DNA from 3 places in the Arthrobacter sp. 05T423 genome. Region 1 is predicted to be linked to each of the others. Evidence: riboswitches for the same ligand, from Rfam matches in the RefSeq annotation. Region 1 holds a riboswitch; each other region holds the start of a gene.
What was found. A riboswitch is a leader RNA that binds a small molecule or an ion and turns the genes downstream of it on or off. The one in region 1 is predicted to bind S-adenosylmethionine.
Positions count from the first base shown of each region.

Region 2: linked by a shared signal. The riboswitch ahead of AC1DFE_RS01710 (aminotransferase class V-fold PLP-dependent enzyme) and the one ahead of metX (homoserine O-acetyltransferase MetX) in region 1 are both predicted to bind S-adenosylmethionine.
Region 3: linked by a shared signal. The riboswitch ahead of AC1DFE_RS15520 (DUF1737 domain-containing protein) and the one ahead of metX (homoserine O-acetyltransferase MetX) in region 1 are both predicted to bind S-adenosylmethionine.

Region 1 is NZ_JBFTLC010000005.1:159,749-165,080, reverse strand. Features, by position in the region: gene AC1DFE_RS06475 (bifunctional o-acetylhomoserine/o-acetylserine sulfhydrylase) at 1-1,089, shown strand, start outside; SAM riboswitch class IV at 1,195-1,310, shown strand; gene metX (homoserine O-acetyltransferase MetX) at 1,324-2,556, shown strand; gene AC1DFE_RS06465 (MFS transporter) at 2,801-4,183, shown strand; gene AC1DFE_RS06460 (alcohol dehydrogenase catalytic domain-containing protein) at 4,281-5,332, shown strand, end outside.
Region 2 is NZ_JBFTLC010000001.1:358,617-363,948, reverse strand. Features, by position in the region: gene AC1DFE_RS01730 (DoxX family protein) at 1-427, shown strand, start outside; gene aroA (3-phosphoshikimate 1-carboxyvinyltransferase) at 449-1,819, shown strand; gene rsgA (ribosome small subunit-dependent GTPase A) at 1,803-2,918, shown strand; gene hisN (histidinol-phosphatase) at 2,985-3,797, shown strand; SAM riboswitch class IV at 3,969-4,082, shown strand; gene AC1DFE_RS01710 (aminotransferase class V-fold PLP-dependent enzyme) at 4,118-5,332, shown strand, end outside.
Region 3 is NZ_JBFTLC010000021.1:56,516-61,847, reverse strand. Features, by position in the region: gene AC1DFE_RS15530 (aromatic amino acid ammonia-lyase) at 1-1,167, opposite strand, end outside; gene AC1DFE_RS15525 (NtaA/DmoA family FMN-dependent monooxygenase) at 1,190-2,485, opposite strand; SAM riboswitch class IV at 2,728-2,842, shown strand; gene AC1DFE_RS15520 (DUF1737 domain-containing protein) at 2,856-3,164, shown strand; gene AC1DFE_RS15515 (rhodanese-like domain-containing protein) at 3,161-3,571, shown strand; gene AC1DFE_RS15510 (O-succinylhomoserine sulfhydrylase) at 3,573-4,781, shown strand; gene AC1DFE_RS15505 (aminotransferase class V-fold PLP-dependent enzyme) at 4,804-5,332, shown strand, end outside.

The DNA of each region.
Region 1 (5,332 bases):
GGGCTTGCCGCACTGCTCCTGAGCTCCGGACAGGCCGCCGAAACATACGCCATCCTCAACATCGCCGAGGCCGGCGACCATGTGGTGGCCAGCCCCAGCCTCTACGGCGGCACGTACAACCTGCTGGCACACACGCTGAAGAAGTTCGGCGTATCCGTCACCTTCGTGGCCGACCCGGACAACCTGCAGCAGTGGCGCGATGCCGTGCAGCCGAACACCAAGCTCTTCTTCGCCGAGGTAGTGTCCAACCCCCGGCAGGACGTCCTGGACATCGAAGGCGTTGCCCGGACAGCCCACGACGCCGGCGTGCCGCTGATCGTGGACAACACTCTTTCCACGCCCTACCTCATCCGGCCGTTCGAGTGGGGCGCAGACATCGTGGTGCACTCGGCCACCAAGTACCTGGGCGGGCACGGAGCCGCCATTGCAGGTGTCATCGTGGATTCAGGAAACTTCGACTTCGGCACGGATCCCGGGCGCTTCCCGGGCTTCAACACGCCGGACCCCACGTACAACGGGCTCGTCTACGCCCGGGACCTCGGCGCGGGCGGAGCCCTGGGGGCCAATCTCTCCTACATCCTCAAGGCGCGAGTCCAGCTGCTGCGCGACCTGGGTTCCGCAGTGTCCCCGTTCAATGCCTTCCTCATCGCCCAGGGCCTGGAGACACTGAGCCTGCGGGTGGAGCGCCACGTGGCCAACGCAGAGGCGGTGGCCAGTTGGCTGGAAGCCCGCGACGACGTCGAGTCCGTGGCCTACGCCGGACTGCCGTCCAGCCCCTGGTACGAGCGTGGCCTTAAGTATGGCTCCAAGGGCACCGGCGCGGTGGTGGCGTTTACGGTGGCCGGCGGCGCCGAAGCCGGCAAGCGCTTTGTGGACGCCCTGGAGCTGCATTCCCACGTGGCGAACATCGGCGACGTCCGTTCCCTGGTCATCCACCCGGCGTCGACCACGCACAGCCAGCTGACTCCGGAACAGCAGAGCGTGGCCGGTGTTGCCCCTGGCCTGGTCCGGCTGTCCGTGGGCCTGGAGCACATCGACGACATCCTTGCCGACCTCGACGCCGGATTCCGCGCGGCCAAAGGCGTCTGACTTCAGGTGCCACGGGTGTGACTCCCGTCCCGTGAGCGGGCCGGGAGTCACACAGCCGTCACATTCTTCGCACATGTGTCCGCCTGTTTCATAAACTTGGCAACAGGTCATGAGTGCCAGCGACAGCCCCGGCTTGCTGGCCGGCAACCCTCCTTCCGCGGTGGGGTGCCCCGGGTGAAGACCTGGCCTGCCGGACTGCTGCCGGCGGGCAAGCGCGTAGAAGAGGTTTAACCCATGACTATTTCTGTCAGCCGCACCGACGTACCCGCTGCCCAGTTTCCGAACGGCACGGTTCCAAGTGCCACGGTTCCCAGTGGCACCAGTCCAAGTGGCACCGTTCCAGACGGCACCGTTTCCAGTGGCACACTTTTCGAGGCCACAAATCAGGATGGCGCTGTCCAGTACGTCAGCATCGGCAGCCTGGAACTTGAGGCCGGCGGATTCCTGCCGGACGTGACCCTGGCCTACGAATCCTGGGGAATGCTCAACGAGGACGGCTCCAACGCCATCCTCGTTCAGCATGCCCTGACGGGCAGCACCCACGTGACCCGGGGAGCCGGGGACGAGGAAGGCTGGTGGGAACAGCTCGCCGGACCCGGTGCGCCGGCGGACACGGACCGGTTCTTTGTCATCTCCATCAATATCCTGGGCGGCTGTTACGGGTCCACCGGACCGTCGTCGGCTGCGCCGGACGGCAAGCCCTGGGGTTCACGTTTTCCGCTGGTGACGCTCAGGGACTCCACCGTTGCCGAGGCGAGGCTCGCCGACCGGCTCGGCATCAGCAGCTGGCATGCAGTGGTGGGCGGATCCATGGGCGGTGCACGCGCGCTCGAGTGGGCAGTGACTTTCCCGGAGCGGGTGCGCCGCTGCGGTGTCATTTCCGTCGGGGCCAGGAGCACCGCCGAACAGATCGCGTTCGCCCAGGCGCAGACGCTCGCCATCCGGCAGGACCGCCACTTCAACGGCGGCGACTACTACGGCGGCCCGGAACCCGAGGAGGGCCTGGCGCTCGCACGCCGGATTGCCCACATCACCTACCGTTCCGCCTATGAACTCGATTTCCGGTTCGGCAGGAATGCCCAGCCCGCCGAGGCGCCGCTGCAGGCTGACGTGCTGGCAGGCCGCGGACGCTACCAGGTGGAGAGCTACCTCGACCATCAGGGCAACAAGCTGGTCCGGCGCTTCGACGCCAACAGCTACATCGCCCTGACGGAAGCACTCATGAGCCATGACGTCACCCGCGGCCGGGGGACGCTTAAGGAAGCCCTGGCCCGCGCCTCCGCCGACTTCTTCGTTGCCGCCGTGGAGACGGACAGGCTGTACTTTCCCGCCCAGTCGGTGGAACTCGCCGAAGCACTGCCGGGGAACGTGGATGTCCACATGATCGATTCGCCGATCGGTCACGACGGCTTCCTCACGGAGATCGGGCAGCTGAACGCCCAGCTCAGGGCGCACTTCCTCAACTGACGCCGCACCGGCGGGCCCGCCGCCGGCGCGGATGCCCGGGGGCATCGTGGCGCGCCCGGACAATTCTTCGGCCGCAGCGGCGCCTCGCATGTGCATTTCTGCAGATGTGCCCTGCACTATTTGGCGTTGAGGTTGCCTGTTGGGCAGACCATACTCGTTGAATCCGGCGTTCGTGGTGCGCATCACATCCGTTCGCCATCGACTGGTCCCCGTGGTGTCGAGGAAGACGCCGAAGGAGTTCGCAATGAGTACGGAAAGCTCCGCCGCAAGGCGTACAGAGGAAACCGACGTCAAGGCCTCAGGCCTCAAAAAGGTTGTCACGGCGTCCATGGCCGGCACCGTCGTGGAGTGGTACGAGTTTTTCCTCTACGCCTCGGCCGCCACCCTGGTCTTCGGCAAGGCCTTCTTCCCCAATGCAGGCAGCGAGCTGGACGGCATCATCGCCGCCTTCCTCACATACGCCGTCGGCTTCATTGCCCGCCCGATCGGCGGCATCGTCTTCGGCCACTTCGGGGACAAGTTCGGCCGCAAGCAGCTGCTGCAGCTGAGCATCATCCTGGTGGGTGTCTCCACCTTCCTGATGGGCTGCCTGCCGACGTTCCAGCAGGTCGGCTACTGGGCCCCCGCGCTCCTGGTCTTCCTGCGGTTCGCCCAGGGCTTCGCCGTCGGCGGTGAATGGGGCGGGGCAGTCCTCCTCGTGGCAGAGCACAGCCCCAGCAAGTCCCGCGGCTTCTGGGCCAGCTGGCCGCAGTCCGCCGTGCCCATGGGCAACCTGCTCGCCACGGCCGTGCTGTTCATCCTGTCCTCCACGCTGACCCAGGAAGCCTTCCTCGGCTGGGGCTGGCGTGTGGCGTTCTGGCTCTCCGCTGTGATCGTCCTGATCGGCTACTACATCCGCACCAAGGTCAACGATGCCCCGATCTTCCTGGAAGCCCGCAAAGAGGTCGAGGCCGGCCATAAGGGCTACGGCGTTGCGGAGGTGTTCAGGCGCTACCCGCGTGGCGTTTTCACCGCCATGGGCTTGCGCTTTGCCGAGAACATCCTCTACTACCTCGTGGTGACCTTCTCCATCACCTACCTGAAGACGGTGGTCCAGGCCGACACCACCCGGATCCTGCTGCTCCTGCTGTTCGCCCACGCCCTGCACTTCGTCGCCGTTCCGCTGGTCGGCAAGCTGTCGGACCGCTTCGGCCGCAAGCCCGTCTACATGGCGGGCGCCATCCTGGGGTCCACCTGGGGTTTCTTCGCCTTCCCGATGATGGATACCAAGAACGACGTGATCATCCTGGCGTCCATCATGATCGGCCTGCTGTTCCACGCGCTCATGTATGCCGGCCAGCCGGCGATCATGGCGGAAATGTTCCCCACCCGGATGCGCTACTCCGGTGTCTCGCTGGGCTACCAGGTGACCTCGATCGTCGCCGGCTCACTGGCCCCGATCATCGCCGCCTCGCTCCTGGCCACCTACAAGTCCTCCACACCGGTGGCGATCTACCTGCTCATTGCCTGCGCCATCACTGCCGTCGCGGTGTTCTTCCTGAAGGAAACCCGCGGCATTTCGCTCCACGACGTGGACGCGGCCGACGCCCAGGGCACCGCTGACCTCCTCGCGGCCGGCAAGAAGTAGGTCCGGCTCTCCAACCACGAACCAGTCAAGCTGCCCGGCCCCCCACGTCAGCGGGGCCGGGCAGTCGGCCGTTCACCGACCCCAAGGCAGGATTCCCATGAAGGCAGCAGTCCTCTACTCCACCGTTCCCAACGCTGACACGTCTGCCGGCGCCGCCGCACGGAAACCCAGCTACAAGGAGGCCCGGCCTCTTGTGGTCCAGGAGCTGGAACGGCCGGAGCCCCGTGCCGGCGAGCTGGGCGTTGCCATCACCTACTCCAGCCTGTGCCATTCGGATCTTTCCGTGGTGGACGGTTCGCGGGTGCGGCCCCTTCCCATGGCGCTGGGCCACGAGGCGGTGGGACGGGTGGTGTCCGTCGGGGCCGGCGTCTCCGATGTAACGGTAGGCGAGCATGTGGTGCTGGTGTTCGTGCCCAGCTGCGGGGACTGCCGTGCCTGCCGGTCCGGCCGTCCTGCTCTGTGCCACCGGGCGGCCGAGGTCAACGGCTCGGGCGATCTGCTGCACGGCGAGGCGCTGCTGCGGACGCCGGCGGGGGAGCGGATCAACCATCACCTGGGCGTCTCGGCTTTTGCCGAATACGCGGTGGTGGCCCGGGAGTCGGTGGTGGTGATCGACGACGACGTCCCGGACACTGTCGCGGCGATGTTCGGTTGCGCCGTGCTCACCGGCATGGGAGCGGTGCTCAACACCGCAGCCGTCATGGCCGGGCAATCGGTGGCCGTCTTCGGGCTCGGGGCGGTGGGCCTTTCCGCCGTCATGGCCGCGTCCCTGGCCGGCGCCGGCAGCGTGATCGCCATCGATCCCAATCCGGGCAAGCACCAGCTCGCCCGCGACAGCGGCGCCACCGCTGTGGGTACGCCCGGGGACGCCGCCCGCCTGATCGCGGAGGCGGCGGGCGACGGCGTGGACGTCGCCATCGAGGCTGTCGGCTCGGCCGGCGTGATCGCCGCCTGCCTCGGGCACGTGACCCGGGGCGGCGCCGTGGTTTCGGTCGGCCTGCCCCATCCGTCATCCGAACTGACGGTGCCGGCCCTGCAGTTCGCCGGAGCCGGCAAGCGCCTGCTCGGTTCGTATATGGGCGACGCGGTTCCCGGGCGCGACATCCCGCTTTACCTCGGCTACTGGCGGGAGGGCAGGCTGCCCGTGGA
Region 2 (5,332 bases), on a different contig from region 1:
GACGAATGAGAAGGTTCTGGCCCGGATCATCGGCGGAACACAGGTGGGCGCAGGCCTCCTGTTCGCGCTCGGCAAGTCGGCGCGGCTTGCGGCCTCGGTGCTGGCCGTCATCTCAGCCCTGAACGCCTTCGTTGAATGGCGCAGCGCCGACATCAGCAGCAAGGAGGGCCGGGAAGCCCGCCGCAACCAGCTGCTCAAGAACATCACCCTCACCGGCGGTGTGCTGCTGGCCTCCGTGGACACAGCCGGCAAGCCCAGCCTCGCCTGGCGTGCAGAGCACCTCGCGGCCGACGCGCGGAAGACTGCGACCCACCTGGCCGCGGATGCACGCAAGACCACCGGCAGGAAGCTGCACAGTGCGGATAAGGCGGTCCGCAAGGCCGACAAGGCAGTCCGCCGGGCTGTAGACCACGCGGTAGGGGCATAAGGGGGAATGACTGCATCACCCATGGGCGCGACCGCTGAAAACTCCGGCGCTGCTCCGCACTGGCCCGCGCCGTTCGCGGAGCGGCCGGTCGACGCCACGGTCCGCGTGCCTGGCTCCAAGTCGCTGACCAACAGGTACCTCGTGCTCGCCGCGCTGGCTGACGGCCCGTCCCGGCTCCGGGCACCGCTGCACTCCCGCGACTCGGCCCTGATGATCGCGGCCCTGCGCCAGCTGGGTGCGGACATCCGGGAAGTGGCGGGTGACGCCGCGTTCGGGCCCGACCTGGAGGTGACGCCGATTCCGGCCGGCTCCGGCGGCGCCGACGTCGCCGTTGACTGCGGCCTGGCCGGGACGGTCATGCGGTTCGTGCCGCCGCTGGCGGCATTTCGCAGCGGAGCCACCGTTTTCGACGGCGACCCCCATGCCCGTCAGCGGCCGATGGGCACCATCATCGAGGCGCTGGCAGGGCTCGGAGTAACTGTCAGCGGAGAGGCCGGCGGAACGCCCGCCTCGCTGCCGTTCCGCGTGGAAGGCACGGGGCAGGTCCGCGGCGGGCACCTCGTCATTGACGCCAGCGCGTCCTCCCAGTTCGTCTCCGCGCTGCTGCTGGTGGGTGCCCGGTTTAAGGACGGCCTGCATCTGGAGCACTCCGGCAGCACCGTCCCGAGCCTGGACCATATCAACATGACCATTGCCGTGCTGCGCGGCGCGGGCGTGGTGGTGGATGATTCCACGCCCAACCAGTGGATTGTCAGCCCCGGCCCCATCCGCGCCTTCGACCAGCGCATCGAACAGGACCTGTCCAACGCCGGGCCGTTCCTGGCCGCCGCGCTTGCGACGGCCGGCACCGTGCGGATTCCGGACTGGCCGGAGCACACCACGCAGGTGGGTGACATGTGGCGCAGCATCCTGACGGACATGGGAGCGACGGTGACCCTGCAGGACGGTACCCTGACGGTGACAGGCGGGAGCGAAATCAAAGGTGCGGACTTCGCCGAAACGAGCGAACTCGCGCCCACCGTCGCCGCACTTTGCGCGCTGGCCTCGGGCCCCTCCCGGCTGAGCGGCATCGCCCACCTCCGGGGACACGAAACGGACCGGCTCGCCGCCCTCGTCACCGAAATCAACCGCCTCGGCGGCGATGCCGAGGAAACCACCGACGGACTCATCATCCGCCCCGCCGACCTGCATGCCGGCGTCGTGCACAGCTACGCCGACCACCGGATGGCCACCGCCGGTGCCATCCTGGGGCTGGCCGTCAAGGGTGTGGAAGTTCAGGACATCGCCACGACGTCCAAGACCATGCCGGACTTCCCCAAACTGTGGGCTGACATGCTCAGCCAGCGGGACGGGACCTACACCGCAGGGACCACTGGTGGCACGCAGCACTGACTCCTGGGACGAATCCGACGTCCGGATCCGGCCAAACAAGAAAGGTTCGAGGCCCCGGACGAAGGACCGGCCCAGCCATGAGGACGCCGTCACCGGACGGATCATCACGGTTGACCGGGGGCGTTACACGGCCGTCGTCGGCGAGGACTCCGGCCAGGAGCGGACAGTCATCGCAGCCCGCGCCCGCGAACTGCGCCGCTCCCCCGTGGTGGCCGGAGACTTCGTCTCCCTTGTGGGAGACGTCTCGGGCGCGCCGGACACGCTGGCACGGCTCGTGAAAATCCAGGACCGCAAGACGCTGCTGCGCCGCAGCGCCGATGACACGGATCCCGTGGAACGCGCCGTGGTGGCCAACGCGGACCAGCTGGTGGTGGTTGTCGCTGCCGCCAACCCGGAGCCACGCACCGGGTTCATCGACCGGGCGCTGGTGGCAGCCTACGACGCCGGGATTGAGCCACTGCTGCTGGTCACCAAGGCGGACGTCAAGGACCCTACCGAGCTGCTGGACAACTACCGCCACCTCGACTTTCCGGTCATCATCAGCCGCACCGCCGACTCCGACGCATCCGGCATCGACGCCCGGTCCGACGACGGCCTCTCGGCCCGGCTCGACGTTGCCGCGGTGTCCGAACTCCGCGCCCATCTGGACGGCAAGGTGACAGTGATGCTGGGGCACTCCGGCGTCGGCAAATCCACCATGGTCAACGCGCTGACGGGCGCCGAGCGCGCCACCGGCGGCGTCAACGCCGTGACGGGCCGCGGACGCCACACGTCGTCGTCGGCCCTCGCCCTCAAGCTTGCTGATGCCCCCACGGGGAGCTGGATCATCGACACGCCGGGCATCCGCTCCTTCGGGCTGGCCCACGTCGATCCGGACCGCATCCTGCACTCCTTTCCCGACCTTCAGCCGGGCACCGAGGCCTGCGAACGCGGCTGCAAGCACGACGCCACCGCCGTCAACTGCGGCGTTGATGCCTGGGTCGCAGCCGGGCACGCCGGCCCCACCGGAGCAGCCAGGCTCGTGTCCCTGCGCCGCCTGCTAGGCACCGACCCCCGCATGGAGGCCCAGGAAACCAAGGAACTCGGCAGCGTCAGCTAGCGCCCACGGCCGCAGCGCGGCCGGAACCTCCCCGCCCCGACCGGCCTTTGAGGGTAGTTTGGAAGCATGACCCAACCCGCTTCAACCTACAACGATGACCTGCGTCTGGCCCACGTGCTGGCCGATTCCGTGGACGACCAGACCATGAGCCGGTTCAAGGCGCTGGACCTTCAGATCGAGACGAAGCCAGATCTGACGCCGGTCACCGATGCGGACAAGGCCGCCGAGGAGTCCATCCGCGGCCAGCTGTCCCGCTCCCGCCCCCGCGACGCCGTGCTCGGCGAGGAGTTCGGAAGTTCCGGCCACGGTTCGCGCCGCTGGATCATCGACCCCATCGACGGCACCAAGAACTTTGTTCGCGGCGTTCCGGTTTGGGCCACGCTGATCGCCCTCGTCGACGAAGGCGAACCCGTCGTGGGCGTGGTCAGCGCACCGGCACTGGGCAAGCGCTGGTGGGCGGCCAAGGGCGCCGGCGCCTACACAGGCCGTTCCCTAGCGGCCGCCACGAGGCTCAAGGTGTCCAATGTGTCCAGCCTCGCCGACGCCTCGCTGTCCTACTCCAGCCTCGGCGGCTGGAAGGACCGCGGAAACCTCGATGAGTTCCTGCAGCTCACCGAGGATGTGTGGCGCACCCGCGCCTTCGGGGATTTCTGGTCCTACTGCCTGGTGGCCGAAGGAGCGGTGGATATCGCCTGCGAACCGGAGCTGAACCTGTACGACATGGCGGCGCTGGTGCCGATCGTGACGGAGGCAGGCGGCCGCTTCACCTCCCTCGAGGGCACGGACGGCCCGTTCGGCGGCAATGCACTGGCTACCAACTCGATCCTGCACTCTGAAGTCCTCAAGCGTCTCAACCCGCAACTGGACGACTTGCTTTAGTTTCCGCTCCGAAGCCCCTCAGCTMAATTTTGCGACGGCGGGCGCCCTCTTTTGGTGGCGCCCGCCGTCGTTTCTTCGGCAGCAGGCCGAATATCTGGCCCACGTAATAATCCGCTTAACATTCCGGACCGCCTTTTTCTTCGCCCGTCCGGATGTCCTAGTCTCGTAACAGGTCACGAGTGCCAGCGCTAAACCCCGGTTAGCTGGCCGGCAACCCTCCATTCGCGGTGGGGTGCCCCGGGTGACGACCAGGCCGATCCGGAACGGACGCGGCAAGCGCGGATCCCCGTCACACGGGGTCCTTTTCTCAGTGAGGTCCCATGACGACTGCCATCATTTCTTCCACCACCGACGCCGGCGTGCTGGATGGCCGGTTTGCGGCCGCCGGCCGTCCCCTGGCCGCCGTCACCGGCGCGGAGATCCAGGCACCGCTGATCCAGGGCGGCCACATCCGTTACGCCAACCTTGACTACGGCGCCTCCGCGCCTGCGCTGTCGGTTGTTTCCGCATACCTCAATGAGATCCTGCCGTATTACGCGAGCGTGCACCGCGGCGCCGGCTATGCCTCGCAGATCAGCACGTCCGTGTACGAGAACGCGCGCGACATCGTCCGGGAGTTCGTGGGCGGCCGCGCGGATGACGCCGTCATCTTCACCCGGAACACCACCGACTCCCTCAACCTCCTGGCCGGCTGCCTCCCGGTGGAGGACCACCACCACACGGGGGAAGTGCTCTACCTCGACATCGAGCACCACGCCAACCTGCTGCCGTGGCAGGGCGTGCCGCACCGCAGCGTGGTGGCCTCGGACACGCTGGAAGCCACCATCAGCAGCCTGCGGGCGGAACTGGAGCACGGCGATGTCAGCCTCCTGGCTGTGACTGGCGCCTCCAACGTCACCGGGGAAATCCTTCCGATCCGGCGCCTTGCTGCGCTGGCCCATGAATTCGGCGCCCGGATCGTGGTGGACGCCGCCCAGCTCGCGCCGCACCGCCGCGTCAACATCGCCGCAGACGACGTCGACTACCTCGCCTTCTCCGGCCACAAGCTCTACGCCCCCTTCGGCGCCGGCGTCCTGATCGGCCGTCCTGACTGGCTCGACGCCGGCACCCCGCACCTCGCCGGCGGCGGTGCGGTCAGTGAAGCCAGGCTCGACGGCGTCAGCTGGGCCACCGGCCCCGCCCGCCACGAGGGCGGCTCACCCAACGTGCTCGGTGCGGCCACCCTGGCCCGGGCAACCCAGGTCATCGCTGCCCTGGACCCGCAGAGCTGGCACGCCCACGAGGCTGCCATCCGGTCCTTCCTCGTCGAAGGATTGCGCGAGATCGACGGCGTCACCGTCCACCAGATCTTCGCTGACAGCGACCCGGACGACGCCATCGGTGTGGTCAACTTCTCCGTGGAGGGTTACGACGCCGGTTTGGTGGCCGCCTACCTGTCCGCCGAACACGGCGTGGGCCTGCGCGACGGCCGCTTCTGCGCCCACCCGCTGCTGAAGCGCCTCGGCCTGCCGTCCGGTTCGCTGCGTGCCAGCTTC
Region 3 (5,332 bases), on a different contig from region 1:
GAGCTGGCGGATCAGGCGCTGCGGCGGGTAGAGCTTGGCGATCCGCCGCTCGCTGCTGATTCCCACGTGCGCCAGCCCCAGCCGCACCGCCTCAAATGCCAGGGCCAGCTGCATCGGCTGGAAGTTTCCGCCGGACACCATCCGGCCGGAAGCCACATCCGTCAGCGGGTTGTCGCCCCGGCCGTTCAGTTCCACCTCCAGCGCCTCGGCCAGGGCGGTTACCTGGGTCCTGAAGGCACCGTGCGTCTGCGGTGCGGCCCGGAAGGACAGGGCATCCTGGACCGACACCTGCCGCCGCGGATCCTCCAGCCAGCCACCGCGTACCAGGCGCCGGACGTTGGCAGCCGAGACGCTCTGGCCGTTCACCGCCTTGGCCGACTGCACGGCCGGCGAAAACGGGCTGAGGTTCCCGGCGCCGTCGTACCTTGCAGTGGCCTCGAGTGACAGCGCCAGCGCAGTGTCCGCCAGATCGGCGAGCCACCGGATGCGACGGAGTTCCAGCGCGCCGGCGCCGATCGAATAGGAGTTGGCGCTGACCAGCGCGAGGGCCTCGCCGGGCGCCAGGATCAGCGGTTCCAGCGCGGCGGCAGAGAGTGCCTCCGCGCCGGCCAGCAGGCCGCCGTCGGCAGCAAGCGCCTGCCCCTCCCCGATGGCGACGGCGGCAACCGCCGCAAGCTGGGTAAGGTCCGATGAGCCGACGGACCCGTCGCGCGGAACGGCCGGCAGCACGCCCCTGTTCAGCAGTTCGGCGTAGAACCGGGCAGTTTGCGGGCGGACCCCCGAGCCTCCCCGGGTGAATCCGATGAGCCTAGCCAGGATGAGGGCCCGGACTTCATCCGGGTCCAGCAACTCGCCGACGCCGCTGTGGTGGTACCGCACCACCTGCAGCTGGAAGTCGCGGATGGATTCCTGTTCCACGGCCGTGTCACGGCCGGAGCCGAGCAGGGTGTTGAGGCCGTAGACCCGGTGGCCGGAATCGATGGCCGCCTGCACCACCTCGCGTGAGAGCCCCACGAGTTCAAGTGCTTCGGCGCTGAGGACCACCTCCACTGCGGGATCGGCTGCTGCCGCGGCCACGTCGTCGGCACGGATGTGGGCCGTGCCGATCAGGAACGTGCCGCTGCGGACGCCCGGCCTCACTCCGTGGCGTCCCCCGGTCCCTGCCATTGGACCAGCCCCTGCCATGGCCCTAGAAGTCCAGCAGGTTCCGGCGGAAGCCGCCGTCGCCGTAGCTCGTCCGCAGCAGCCCGCGACGGCGCAGCACCGGCGCCAGCCGGTCCAGCACGCCATGGATGGTGGCCGGGTCCACGAAGCCGGAGAAGAGGAAGCCGTCGCCGCCCACTGCGGCCCCGGTTTCCTCAAGGTAGTCGGCGATTTCCTCGGCCGTGCCGATGATGCTGTCACCGGCCCCGCCGCTTCGGGCCTGCAGGATCTCCCGCAGGGTGGAACCCGGCGGCGCGGCCTTGGTGAAGTGCTCCAGGGTGCCCTGGTTGCTGTTGGTGCTGAGCTCGGGAAGGGGCGCGTCGAGGTCGAACTTCTTGAAGTCGATGACGGACAGGTAGGAGATCGAGTTGAGCTGGCTGTCGATGTCCCGCTGCGTGAGCTCGCGGCGGGCGGTCCGCAGCTCCTCGGCCTCGGCCTCGGAGCCGGTCACGGTGGGCTTCAGGACGAACAGCACCTTGACGTCGTCGGCGTTCCGTCCGGCCGCGGCGGCCTCGGCGCGGATGGAGTCGCGGTAGGCCTTCATGCCGCCGGCACCGCGGGCCAGCGCAATCGCAACATCCGCGTTCGCCCCGGCGAAGGCCTTGCCCCGCGGGGATGCCCCGGCCTGCACCAGCACCGGTTCCTCCGGCAGCGGGGCCGTGTTCAGAGGTCCCCGGACCTTGAAGAACTCCCCGTCGTGGTGGATCGGCCGGACCTTGGTGTGGTCCGCGAAGACGCCTGCCCTGGTGTCCTCCAGGATGGCGTCCGGTTCCCAGCTGCGCCAAAGCTTCCGCACGACGCCTACGAACTCCTCGGCCTTCTCGTAGCGGAGGTCGTGCTCGATCTGCTGGTCCAGCCCGTAGTTCTGCGCGGCAAGGTCGCTGCCGGAGGTCACCACGTTCCAGCCCAGCTGTCCGTTGGAGAAGTGCTGCAGCGTGGCAAGCAGCCGGGCTGCGGTGAACGGCGGATAGAACGAGGCGCTGATGGTGGGCACAATGCCGAGGTGCTCCGTGGCGGACAGCAGGTACGGCACCAGGGCCAGCGGATCGTGCTTCGGGGCAAAGGATGCCTGCGCCAGCGAAACCTCCGCGCTGCCGCCGTAGGTGTCGGGGACGGTGAGCGAGTCCTCGATGATGAACAGGTCCAGCCCCGCCCGTTCAAACTCCCGGACCGCGTGCTGGTAAGGGGCGGGTTTCTTCCAGTCATAGCCGATTCCGTACCCGGGCGTCCCCCAGCCCTGGACCCCGAAGCCGTGGCCCACAAACCATCCAAAGTGCAGCATGGGAGTCACTGTATTCGCGGTCGAATCATTCACTGCGGCCTGGTTTCATCCGGCGTTACGGCGGTTCATCTCCCGTCATTATCCTCCCGGCCAACGGCTTTGTGACCGCAACGCGGGGTCACTTACGGCCGCTTCCGCACCCGGATTGGGCCGTAAGTGACCCCGCGTTGCCGTTTGGTGCGTTACGGAAGATGACGGCGGCGGCGGTGCGCGCCGCCGCCGTCAGTGCTACGTTTTCGGGGAGTAATGAGTACCGGCATTAAGCCCTGACTGGCCGGTCGGCAACCCTCCTTCCACGGCGGGGTGCCTCAGGTGAATACTCGGCATATCGACCACTTCGAGCTGCAAGCGTGAGAAAAGGAGATCCGTCGTGTCAGACGCCCCCGGCGTTGCAACGCTGCCGTCCCAGCAGGATAAACCTGAGGAAAAGCTGTCCTACCGCCTGATCACGGGGCCGGACGACCGCTCGTTCTGTGAGCGCATCTCCGCGGCCCTGGCCGAGGGGTACGTGCTGCACGGCAGCCCGGCCGCCACGTTCAACGGCACCAGCGTCATCGTGGCCCAGGCCGTCATCCTGCCGGACGCCGTCGCCAGCGCGGATGCCGCCGTCGCCACCGCCGTGGACCGGCTGGACTCCGACGAGGACCTCAGCGCAGAAGCCTACGAGGGCCACGCATGAGCTACGCCGGAGACCTCACCCCGCAGGACGCGTGGGCCAAGCTCGAAGAAGGCGCCGTCCTGGTTGATGTGCGCACCGAAGGCGAATGGGCGCACATCGGCATCCCGGACACTAAGGCAACCGACAACGACCCCCTGTTCATCCAGTGGACCTTTCCCGGCGGCATCCCCAACCCCGACTTCGTCGAGCAGCTGAAGCAGCAGGCTCCCGAGGACACCAAGGCGGAGCTGCTTTTCCTCTGCCGCTCCGGCCAGCGCTCCATCGCCGCCGCCATCGCCGCCACGCAGGCCGGTTTCACCGCCTACAACGTGCTCGAAGGCTTCGAGGGCGAACCCGACCGCTACGGCGAGCGCACCGTGAACGGCTGGAAGAACCGCGGACTGCCGACGAACCTGGGAAAGAACTAAGTTGACTTTTAATCACGACGCCGCCGGCTGGAGCCCCGATACCCAGGCCGTCCGCGGCGGACTTGACCGCACCAATTTCCAAGAGACCACCGAGCCGGTCTTCCTGAACTCCGGATTCGTCTACGAATCCGCCGCGGCCGCCGAGCGCGCCTTCACCGGCGAGGACGAACGCTTCGTTTACTCGCGCTACGGCAACCCCTCCGTGGCCACCTTCCAGGAACGGCTCCGCCTGCTCGAAGGCACCGAGGCATGTTTTGCGACGGCGTCCGGCATGTCCGCCGTGTTCACCGCCCTTGGCGCCCTGCTCGCGGCCGGGGACCGCGTGGTGGCCAGCCGTTCCCTGTTCGGCTCCTGTTTCGTGATCCTCAACGAAATCCTGCCCCGCTGGGGCGTGGAGACGGTGTTCGTGGACGGCCCGGACCTCGAGCAGTGGCGCGCGGCCCTCTCGGTCCCCACCGCCGCCGTGTTCTTCGAATCCCCGTCCAATCCCATGCAGGAAATCGTGGACATCGCGGCGGTCAGCGAACTCGCCCACGCCGCCGGCGCCAAGGTTGTGGCGGACAACGTCTTCGCCACACCGCTGCTGCAGCGCTGCGGAGACCTGGGCGCGGACGTGATCGTCTACTCCGGCACCAAGCACATCGACGGCCAGGGCCGGGTGATGGGCGGCGCCATCCTGGGCACCAAGGAATTCATCGACGGGCCGGTCAAGCAGCTCATGCGCCACACCGGCCCGGCGCTGTCCTCGTTCAATGCCTGGGTCCTCACGAAGGGCCTCGAGACCATGGCGCTGCGCGTGAACCACTCCTCCGCCACGGCACTGCGCCTGGCCGAATGGCTGGAAGCCCAGCCCGCCGTCAACTGGGTCAAGTACCCGCTGCTCAAGTCGCACCCGCAGTTCGAGCTTGCGGCCAAGCAGATGAAGGCCGGCGGCACCGTCCTCACGCTGGAGCTTGCGACGACGGCCGGCCAGTCGGGCAAAGAAGCCGCCTTTGCGCTTTTGGACGCCCTGAGGATCATCGACATCTCCAACAACCTTGGCGACGCCAAGTCGCTGATCACCCATCCCGCCACCACGACGCACCGGGCCATGGGTCCGGAAGGACGCGCCGCGATCGGGCTCAGCGACGGAGTGGTGCGGCTGTCCGTCGGGCTGGAGGATGCGGATGACCTCATCGGTGACCTGGAGCAGGCACTCAAGCAGATCTGATCCGTTGGGGCAGGATGTGGGTATGCCCATTGATGTTGAAGCGGTGCGCAGGCAGACCCGCGGCGTCCTGAACGTAGCCCATTTCAATAACGCGGGAAGTTCCCTCATGCCCGGTCCTGTGGCGGACACCGTGATGCGCCATTTACGCCGTGAAGAGGAAATCGGCGGCTATGAGGCGGCCGAGGAGGCTGCTGATCGGCTGGAAAACGTCTACTCCTCGGTGGCCCGGCTGATCGGAGCACAGCCGAATGAGATAGCCCTGGCCGAAAACGGCAGCCGGGCGTGGGCAGCGGCGGTGTACAGCTTTCCCTTTGTTCCGCGGATGCGGCTGCTGATCGGCCGCACCGAGTATGCCGGCAACGTCATTGCGCTGCGCCAGCTGGCGCGGCGCCACGACCTTCGGATTGTGGTTCTCGACGACGACCCATACGGCCAGGTCGACGTGCAGCACCTGCAGAGGGAGCTTGAGCGTGGAAGCGTCGCCATGGTCGCCCTGACTCATGTGCCCATGGCCAACGGCCTGGTCAATCCGGCGGCCGAGGTCGGCAGGC